DNA from 2 places in the Comamonas jiangduensis genome. Region 1 is predicted to be linked to the other one. Evidence: riboswitches for the same ligand, from Rfam matches in the RefSeq annotation. Region 1 holds a riboswitch; the other holds the start of a gene.

The links. A riboswitch is a leader RNA that binds a small molecule or an ion and turns the genes downstream of it on or off. The one in region 1 is predicted to bind cobalamin.
Region 2: linked by a shared signal. The riboswitch ahead of nrdH (glutaredoxin-like protein NrdH) and the one ahead of QEP12_RS16430 (TonB-dependent receptor domain-containing protein) in region 1 are both predicted to bind cobalamin.

The regions. Positions count from the first base shown of each region.
Region 1 is NZ_JARXOV010000027.1:6,154-11,111, reverse strand. Features, by position in the region: gene putP (sodium/proline symporter PutP) at 255-1,769, shown strand; cobalamin riboswitch at 1,997-2,230, shown strand; gene QEP12_RS16430 (TonB-dependent receptor domain-containing protein) at 2,293-4,182, shown strand; gene QEP12_RS16425 (cobalamin adenosyltransferase) at 4,294-4,824, shown strand; gene QEP12_RS16420 (hypothetical protein) at 4,837-4,958, opposite strand, start outside.
Region 2 is NZ_JARXOV010000022.1:62,631-67,588, forward strand. Features, by position in the region: gene nrdE (class 1b ribonucleoside-diphosphate reductase subunit alpha) at 1-2,104, opposite strand, end outside; gene nrdI (class Ib ribonucleoside-diphosphate reductase assembly flavoprotein NrdI) at 2,101-2,529, opposite strand; gene nrdH (glutaredoxin-like protein NrdH) at 2,531-2,755, opposite strand; cobalamin riboswitch at 2,928-3,164, opposite strand; gene QEP12_RS17075 (type 2 periplasmic-binding domain-containing protein) at 3,284-3,580, opposite strand; gene QEP12_RS17080 (hypothetical protein) at 3,676-3,843, opposite strand; partial or broken gene QEP12_RS15485 (short-chain fatty acyl-CoA regulator family protein) at 3,981-4,288, shown strand; gene QEP12_RS15490 (peroxidase family protein) at 4,903-4,958, shown strand, end outside.

The DNA of each region.
Region 1 (4,958 bases):
CGGGGCGCGCTCAGTGCTGCAAAACCCACGGCCAGCGGGCGGCATAGCGCGCTGGTGTGCGCCACGCGGGGCAACACCTGTTCCAATTGAGGGTTTGCACCATGGTGAGGGCGCCGGTGCACGGGGCGGCGGAGTGTGCCCTCGTTCGGATTCCTTGTGTCGGTGGTATGCGGCAGTGGGGTGCCCGCGCTGTGGCAGCGCTGGTGAGCGGGGCGGTGACACCGCAGCCATTTACAAGATTGAGGAGGATACGAATGACCGCTAACACCCCAACGCTGGTGATGTTTGCCATCTATCTGTTTGGCATGCTGCTGATCGGATGGCTGGGCTACCGCGCAACCCAGAATTTGTCGGACTACATCTTGGGCGGTCGCAGCCTGGGCAGTGTGGTGACGGCGCTGTCGGCAGGCGCGTCGGACATGAGTGGCTGGCTGCTGATGGGCCTGCCCGGCGCGGTGTTTCTCTCGGGTTTGTCGGAGGCATGGATTGCCGTGGGCCTGTGCGTGGGTGCCTGGCTGAACTGGCGCTTTGTGGCGGCACGCCTGCGGGTGTACACCGAAAAGGTGGGCAACGCGCTGACGCTGCCCGACTATTTCACCAACCGTTTTGAAGACCAAAGCAGCTTGCTGCGCATCGTCACGGCGGTGGTGATTTTGGTGTTTTTCACCATTTACTGCGCCTCGGGCGTGGTAGCGGGTGCGCGGTTGTTTGAGTCGATGTTTGGCATGGATTACCAGACCGCCCTGTGGGTGGGTGCGGTGGCCACCATGGCCTATGTGTTCATCGGCGGCTTTTTGGCCGTGAGCTGGACGGACACCATCCAGGCGGCCCTGATGATTACGGCGCTGATCCTAGCGCCCTTGATGGTGATTTACGCCGATGGCGGCGTGGCGGCATCGGCTGATGTGATTGCAACTGCACGCCCCGGCGCGTTTGACATGGTGGCCAATCTGGATGTGATTGCCATCGTCTCGCTGCTGGCCTGGGGCCTGGGCTACTTTGGCCAGCCGCACATTCTGGTGCGCTTCATGGCGGCAGAGTCGGTCAAAACCATTCCCAACGCCCGCCGCATTGGCATGACCTGGATGGTGCTGTGCCTGGGTGGCGCAGTGGCCGTGGGCTTTTTTGGCATTGCCTTCTTTGGCGCACGCCCCGAGATTGCCGCAGGCGTGAACGCCAACGCAGAAACGGTGTTCTTGGAAGTGACCAAGCTGCTGTTCAACCCCTGGCTGGCGGGCGTGCTGCTGGCGGCGGTGCTGGCGGCGGTGATGTCTACCTTGTCGTGCCAGTTGCTGGTGTGCTCCAGCGCGCTGACGCAAGACATCTACAAAACCTTCTTGAACAAAACCGCCAGCGACCAGCAACTGGTGTGGTTTGGCCGCGCCATGGTGTTTGCGATTGCCGTGGTGGCCATCGTGATTGCGCAAGACCCCAACTCCAAAGTGCTGGGCATGGTGAGCTACGCGTGGGCCGGCTTTGGCGCCGCGTTCGGGCCGATTGTGCTGTTCTCGGTGCTGTGGAAGCGCATGACCCGCAACGGCGCACTGGCGGGCATGGTGGTGGGCGCTGTCACCGTGCTGCTGTGGAAGAGCTATGGCGTGCCCATGAAGGACGTTTATGGCATCTTCCGTCTGTATGAAATCGTGCCCGGTTTTGTGCTGTCGTCGATAGCGATTGTGGTGGTCAGCCTGATGGGCAAAGCACCTTCGGCGCAGATGCAAAAAATTCACGCCGAGGTCGACCAAGAAGTGGCTGCACACGGTCAGTAATGGCGTTGCACCCCCGTTGTGGCCCTTGGGGCCTGCGGGTGCCGGGGCCGCAACTGCGGCTCGGTGTTTGAGGAGTAAAAATGGCTGCCAGCGCTGATGTAGATTGCGCTGGCAGCTATTTTTTTGTGTGCGTAAAGCTTCAGATCCAACCGAAAAAAGCGGCGGTTTGTGGGCGTCGCCAGTGCCGGGTTGTTAGATCGCTGCGACAAGGTGGGGCTGACAAGCGGCATAGAATCGCTGCTTTTGGTGCTCGCAACGTCGTTCTGACGTTGCAGTTAAACGGGAAACATGGATACGCAGGCGCTTGCGCGCCCACGTATTGCATGTACTGCCCCCGCAACAGTGTGTGCATGGGTTCTCAGGAACCAGCCTGTCCGCTTTGCCACTGGAGCTGATTGCTCTGGGAAGGCTGTGACAGTCGGTGCATCAGTCTGGATACCGGCCAAAAAAGGTTCGGCTCTCACCCAGAGTCGGTGTTGTGTGAAGCACGGCGGGGACGCCTGTGCCAACTGATGTGAACTCCATGAAAAACTTTGATTCCTTCTCGCTGGAAGGTACGTCTGCACGCGCTTGTGCGCGCTTTCCTATGGCTGCTGTGGCGCTGGCCGCTTTGACTTTGGCCCAGTCTGCCGTCGCGCAAGACGCCAAGATGGCTACGACGGTGGTGACGGCAACACGCTCTGAAACCAAACTGGATGAAACGCTGGCGGATGTGCGCGTCATTACGCAAGAGCAGATCAGCAATTCGGCTGGGCGTTCTCTGGCCGAAGTGCTGCAGCGTTTTGCCGGTGTGCAGATGTCGAGCAATGGCGGGCGCGGTAATACGCAGAGTGTTTCTATCCGCGGAAGCAAGCAAGTGATTTTGCTGGTGGACGGCGTGCGCTTTGGATCTGTGACGGATGGATCGCCCTCGTTGTCCTCTTTGCCACTAGAGAGTATTGAGCGCATTGAGGTGGTGCATGGCCCTGCTTCTGCGTTGTATGGCAGCGATGCGATTGGCGGTGTCATTCAAATTTTCACCAAACAGGGCAAGGGCGCCAAGCAGGCATTTGTGCCTTATGCGTCGGCCACTGTGGGTCAATCTGCCTACAAGGACGCGAGCGCAGGGTTTGCGGGTGCACAGCAAGGCTGGAATTACAGCCTGAATGTGGCACGGGTATTGGATCCAGGCTTTTCTTCGACGAATGCGAAAAGTGGCTCTTTCAACGCAGACAAAGACAAGTACCACCAAACTTCGGTCACGGCGGCTTTGGGCTATGCATTCAATGATGCTTGGCGCCTGGATGCCAACTTGATGCGCGCCGACGGCTATGCGGAGTTTGACAACGGCGCCACCAAAGCTTCGTGGGTGGATTCCGATGCAGGAACAGGCCAACTCAAGCTGACAGGCAAAGTTAACGATATCTGGACAACCAGCTTGAGCACATCGTCGTCGAGTGACAAGTTGCGCTCCTATGACCGTGCGTTGGTGACCAAGGTGCTCACCGATTCGCTGTACCAGACCAAGCAAAAAGAATACAAGTGGAGCAACGAGTTCAAGACCCCCGTTGGTATCGCCATTGCGGGAGTGGAACGACTGGAGCAAAAAGTCAATTCCACGACGGAATACGACAAAACCAAACGCACCACGGATGCTGTTTACGCAGGCTTGAATGGCAGCTATGACCGTCATAGCTGGCAAGTGAATGTGCGCAGCGATGACAACTCGCAATTCGGTCGCTTTGAGACGTGGGGCATTGGCTATGGCTTCCAGCTGCTGCCCTCTTTGCGTGCTTATGCCTCGCGTGGCAAGAGCATCAATGCGCCCACGTTCAATCAGCTGTACTGGCCTGCAGACCCTATGTGGGGCGGTGGTGGCAACCCCAATCTGCAACCGGAAGAGGGACGGAATACGGAGTTGGGGCTGCACTGGACGCTGGACGGCCATGCCTTCAAGTTGGCGCGCTTTGACAACAAGGTGAGCAACCTCATCGTGTGGGGGACGACGGTTGAAAATATTGATCATGCCCGGATGAAGGGCTGGTCGCTGGGATACAGCAAGTCGCTGGATACGTGGCAATTTGCGGCGTCCTACGATTACCTTGATTCCCGCGACAGTCTCGGTGAGCGCATTACACGCCGTATGCCAAAGCAGCAAGCCACTGTCTCGGTAGACAAAACATGGGGTGCTTGGAAGCTGGGTGCCAATGCCTTGTACGTGGGTAATCGCACCGATCTGTTTGGATACCCTTCCAAGAAGGTCGTGCTCAAGAGCTATGCCACGTTGGATGCTTATGCTGAATACAAGTTTGCAAAGGAATGGGCAGTGCAAGCACGTGTTGCCAATCTGACCGACAAGCAATACGAAACGGCGTATGGCTATAACCAGCGTGGCCGTGCAGGCTATCTGACTTTGAAGTGGTCACCCCGCTAATTCTTGTCAGCCCCGGCTTGGTGCGGTGCACCAAGCCATCAGCCAAGCGCACAGATTTGCTTCTGTGCGCTTTTTTGTGGGCGCTTGCTGGGGTTTGCCCGTAGAGGTTTTATGAAATCAAGCAAAAACTGGGATGAGGTCTGCTACCCCTTCATCCACGAAACCGCATCGCTGTGCGACTTTGAAGTGACGACGGATGAGTGGTGCACGCTGATTGGGATGGCCTTTTCGGCAACGCCCGCAGACTTGGCTGACATTGCCGAAGATCTCGCGCACATACAACCACTGGCTTTTCATGTGAATGGATCGATTCGCGGCAAGCTGGCGATTGAAGAGGCCGATGTGCAGTGGGTGCTGCAGCGCATGCAGCACTACCGCCAGGCGTTGGGCGAGCGCGAGCATGTGTTTGTGCTTCCACGCGGTACAGCACCTGTGCCGCAATTGCACCAGGCACGATCGGCGGCGAAAAAGGCGATTCGTGCGATGGTGCGTGTAGCGCAAGAGGGGCGTGACGTGCCAGAGGTGTTGCCACGCATTTGCAATGCGTTGTGCAATCTGTTTTTTCTCATGACGTTGACGGTGAATAGGCGCCGAGGGCTGGAAGAAGTGCCCTTCGTGAGCAAGAGCTACAAAGCCCGCTAGGGCCTAAAAAACTCAGCGCGTATGCACCACGCTGGCATCGATTTCCCCGTAGACCGTGATGCCGCTGGGGGTGTTGGCGGTCGTATCAGAGGCGGGGTAGTAATCACGGTGCGCGCAGCCACCCAGCGTGAGTG
Region 2 (4,958 bases), on a different contig from region 1:
CGGTGCCTTCCAGCGCAAGCTGGCGCAGACGGATGTAGTAAATGGTTTTGATGCCCTTCTTCCAGGCGTAGATCTGCGCCTTGTTGATATCGCGGGTGGTAGCGGTATCGGGGAAGAACAGCGTCAGGGACAAGCCCTGGTCCACGTGCTCGGTGGCTGCGGCATACACGTCGATGATGGCGTTGGGGCCAATCTCGTAGGCGTCGCGGTAGTAGGCCATGTTGTCGTTCGAGAGGAACGGCGCAGGGTAGTACACACGGCCAATCTTGCCTTCCTTGCGAATTTCGATGCGCGAGGCAATCGGGTGGATCGACGAGGTGGAGTTGTTGATGTAGCTGATGGAGCCTGTGGGTGGAATGGCCTGCAGGTTGCGGTTGTACAAACCGTGTTCCATTACATCGGCCTTGAGTTGTGCCCAGTCTGCGCGCGTAGGCAGCTGCATGCCATTTTTGGCGAACAGCGCGCGCACGGTCTCCGAAGTGGGCAACCAGTCGCGGCTGATGTATTTGTCAAAATAGCTGCCGCTGGCATAGGTGGACTGACTAAAGCCCACAAAGCGCTGCTTTTTCTCCTGTGCCAGCAGGCAGGAAGTGCGCAGACAGTGGTAGGCCACGGCAGCGAAGTAGACGCTGGTGAACTCCACTGCTTCGGGCGTGTCGTAGTGCACTTTTTCACGGCCCAGGTAGCCGTGCAAGTTCATTTGACCCAGGCCGATGGCGTGGCTGTCGTCATTGCCTTGGCGCACCGAGGGTACTGAGTTCACGGCACTCATTTCAGAGACGGCCGTCAGCGCACGGATAGCGGTTTCCACGGCGTCGCCCAGGTTGCCGCTGTCCATCACGGTGGCAATGTTGAGTGAGCCCAGATTGCAGGAGATGTCGTTGCCAATTTCCTCGTAGTTGAGGTCTTCGTTCAGCACCGAGGGGGTGTTGACCTGCAAGATCTCCGAGCACAGGTTGGACATGTTGATGCGCCCGGCAATCGGATTGGCACGGTTGGCTGTATCTTCAAACAGGATGTAGGGGTAGCCGGACTCGAACTGAATTTCCGCGATGGTCTGGAAGAACTCGCGCGCCTTGATCTTGGTTTTCTTGATGCGCGGGTCATCCACCATGGCCTTGTAGTGCTCGGTCACCGAGATATCGGCAAACGGCTTGCCGTAGACGCGCTCCACGTCGTACGGCGAGAACAGGTACATGTCCTCGTTTTTCTTGGCCAGCTCAAAGGTGATGTCTGGAATCACCACGCCCAGCGACAGCGTCTTGATGCGGATCTTTTCGTCGGCGTTTTCGCGCTTGGTGTCCAGAAAACGCATGATGTCCGGGTGGTGGGCATTCAAGTACACCGCACCTGCGCCTTGGCGTGCGCCCAGCTGGTTGGCGTAGGAGAAGCCGTCTTCCAGCAACTTCATCACAGGAATGACGCCAGAGGACTGGTTTTCAATACCCTTGATGGGGGCACCCAGCTCGCGTAGATTGCTCAGCAGCAAGGCCACGCCACCACCGCGCTTGGATAGCTGCAGGGCCGAGTTGATGCCGCGGCCAATGCTTTCCATGTTGTCTTCCAGGCGCAGCAAGAAGCAAGACACCAGCTCGCCACGCTGGCGCTTGCCGGCGTTCAGGAAGGTGGGGGTGGCAGGCTGAAAGCGGCCCGCGATGATCTCGCCCATCAGCTTCATGGCCAGCTTTTCATCACCCCGCGCCAGGGCCAAGGAGACCATCACCACGCGGTCTTCGAAGCGCTCCAGATAGCGCTTGCCGTCACGCGTTTTCAGGGTGTAGGCCGTGTAGTACTTGTAGGCGCCCAAGAAAGTGGGAAAGCGAAATTTCTTGGCATAGGCGGCCTTGAAGATGGCCTCCACAAAGGCCGGGGTGTAGGCATCCAGCACCTCGCCTTCGTAATAGTCTTCGGAGCGCAGGTAGTCCAGCTTTTCTTCCAGCGAGTGGAAGAACACGGTGTTTTGGTTGACGTGCTGCAGAAAATATTGGCGTGCTGCCATGCGATCCGCATCAAACTGAATTTGGCCTTTGTCATCCGGCAAATTCAGCATGGCATTCAGCGCGTGAAAGTCCAGCTTGGTCGAAGTAGGGGTCATGGGGGTCATAACGCAGCGTCCAAGACGTTGGGAATAGGGTTAATGAGAAAGTGTTGGTCGATGTGCTGCAGGCGCTGCCAATCCGTGCTGGTGCCAGCCATCTCCACGCGGTGCAGCAAAGGCACTTGGCATTTGTGCGCAATCACGTCACCGGCTTGCGCAAAGGCCACGCCGAAGTTGCGATCACCGCACGCCACCACGGCGCGCAACCACTGACGACGCTCCGGCGCGTTCAAAAAACGGATCACCGCCTTGGGTACGGCGCCTTTGCCTGCGGCATCACCAAAAGACGGTGTGACCAAGATGAAGGGGCTGGTGATGACGGGCATGTCGTCTTCCACCAGGCGCGGAATGCGCGTGCCGGCCAGCCCGGCATTGCGCAGCAGTCGTTCGGTATTGCCAGTTTTGGAGGAGTAGAAGACCCAGCGCGCCATCTCAGGCGGTGGTCAGCGCGGAAAGGCGGTCAGGGCGGAAGCCACTCCAGTGCTCTTCTCCAACTTGCACCACGGGCACTTGGCGGTAGCCCCAGGACTGAATCAGGGTGGCTGCAGCGGTGTCTTGCGTCACGTCGATGACTTCGTACTCGGTGCCTTGGCGGTCCAGAGTGCGCATGGTCATGGAACATTGAACGCAATTGGGTTTGGAGAAAATTTTGATCATGAAGCCTACAGGAACTACCAAAACGGGCGCGGTGCAGGGCTCAGATGCAAGTCAGCACGCATGACGGCGCATTGCGCAGCAAAAGGCTGCGCCAAAGCATATGCGTGCAGAAGATGTACTGCCACCCAGGCGACCCCGCCTGTACAGATAAAGAAAGCGCGGCAGCCAGGGCTGCAAGCGCTGCGTGTTGGCCGGTATCCAGACTGTGGGTAGGGGTGACACTCCTTCCCGAAGAACAAACCTCAGTGGCTGTCCGTGTCACTTTGCGTGCAAGCCAAACTTGCAACGCACCGCACTTACTGTTGCGGGGGCAGTTCAGGTTAGGGCGCAGAACAAAGCGCCTCCTGATTCCCGTTTAACACCGTGTCTGAGGGGCTCAGATTGGTGCACCAACGCGTTCAATTCTAAGCCGAATCGCCGGTGTAAATCGCCTGATGAGCCGGTCGCAAGAGACGTGCGCAAAGCGCGCCAAAGTGGTATGGGTGGCGCCGTTGGCACCGCACGTTTCAGAAAGGGGAGCGAACTTTTTTATTTGAATTCACGGGCTTGCACCATGAAAGAGTGCAGGTCTCCCGAGTCACTTTCGTTGTTTCGGATGCCCAAATAAATTTGCTTGGCGCTGCCTTTGGGGCCCATCTTTATAGGGGTAATCAGTAAATTCTCCGCATACTCTTGCACCAGCCACCGAGGCAGGGCACTCACCCGCGTCCGCTGGCCACCAGCTTGCCTCGTGATGTCAGTGGTTTCAATGGTCTTGTGCTTCTTGGGCGTGATGACTGCAGGCAATAAAAACTGTTTGTAGATGTCCTGGCGCTCGATGGGCACAGGGTAGGTCATCAAGGTTTCTTTGGCCAGATGTTGGGGCTCGATATAGGGCTTGGAGGCCAGGGGCGGTCGCTGGCTGCTACCAAAACTTGTTCCTAGCCAAACACTTCCTCAAACCGCAGCCTCGGTTTGAACACCGGATCGGGGGGGGGCAGCAAATCAATTTCAAAGCCCTGTAAGGCGCCGATGCCGCCAAACTGAAATTTCTGGCGCATGTCCACATCCACATCCACATCCACATCCACATCTGGCGATTGTTGCAAGTAGGGTCTCACCATCTTGAGCAGCCACTCGTAGCACGTATGACACTCCATAGCAATCCGCAGCGCGCAGCGTTCACCATGTGCAAACTGGGCCAAGCGTTCTTCGGCCGGTTGCAACTGCTGTAACACCCGCTGGGCGCCAGTCCGCGACGCGTTTTCACTTTCAAAACCGGTGGCACCTGTCCGCTGTGGACTGTGTATGAGGCCTTCGCTCAACCAAGCAGCATCTTGCCGCATTTGGCTGGCATGCCCGACGGGCGTGTGTCTCTCTGGGTGGCAAGGTGTATTCCAAAGGTTGGGATTTGCGCAACCAAGAAGCAACCACACCGGTTGGCATGGGTGCAAAGTGTGCGAGTGCCAGTTATGCCCCCAGCGGGCTTTTCCGTTTGTGGGCAAAGCTTTGCAAGCGAATGAAACCCAAAGGGGTTTTGTTCCTTACGCTTAGGGCGTGTCACCCAAGCTTGAGCAGGCCATTGAAGGGTTTTGACAGGGATGCAAGGCAAGGCGCAGTAGTGGCGCAGCAAAACTGCAGCATTGCCTGCCGCTACAACGCAGCAGACCGCCTCCATTATTCAATGCCCTGATGTGAAAGTTTTCTAGGGTAACTCCATAAAGCTACCTCCATGCTCTGCTGCATGGGGGGCCGGGTGCATGAAAGCGCAGCATTGCACGCCTGCTTGGCGGGCCTTGTCAGGGTGAGGCGCCTCCCCATACGTCAAAAAAATATTGACAGCAGTGTGGGCTGTTCAAGGGGGGCTCAAGGGTGATCCAAAGTAGGACAAGAGGTTCCGCCAGCGATCTGCTTAATGCGTTTCACGATGTAGGAGATGTGACATCCGACATGGAATCAGTTTGCTGATGCCGACGCAATATCAATGGCCCGGCTGACTGGCGTACAGGCCTGTACTTCTCTCTGCAACAGTTGGGCTAGGGTTTGCATGTACGACGGAGTTGGTGATTTGTTAAAACAATGAATTGCGACTATTAATAAATATTTACTTATCTGTTCGGTTCCTCTGGCTTCACTCGCAATGGCTTTCGTCCTTTAAGGAGTGCATCATGACTTTCCGCCTCAATCTTGATGATATTTCGCGCATCCTCACCAGCATTCAAGT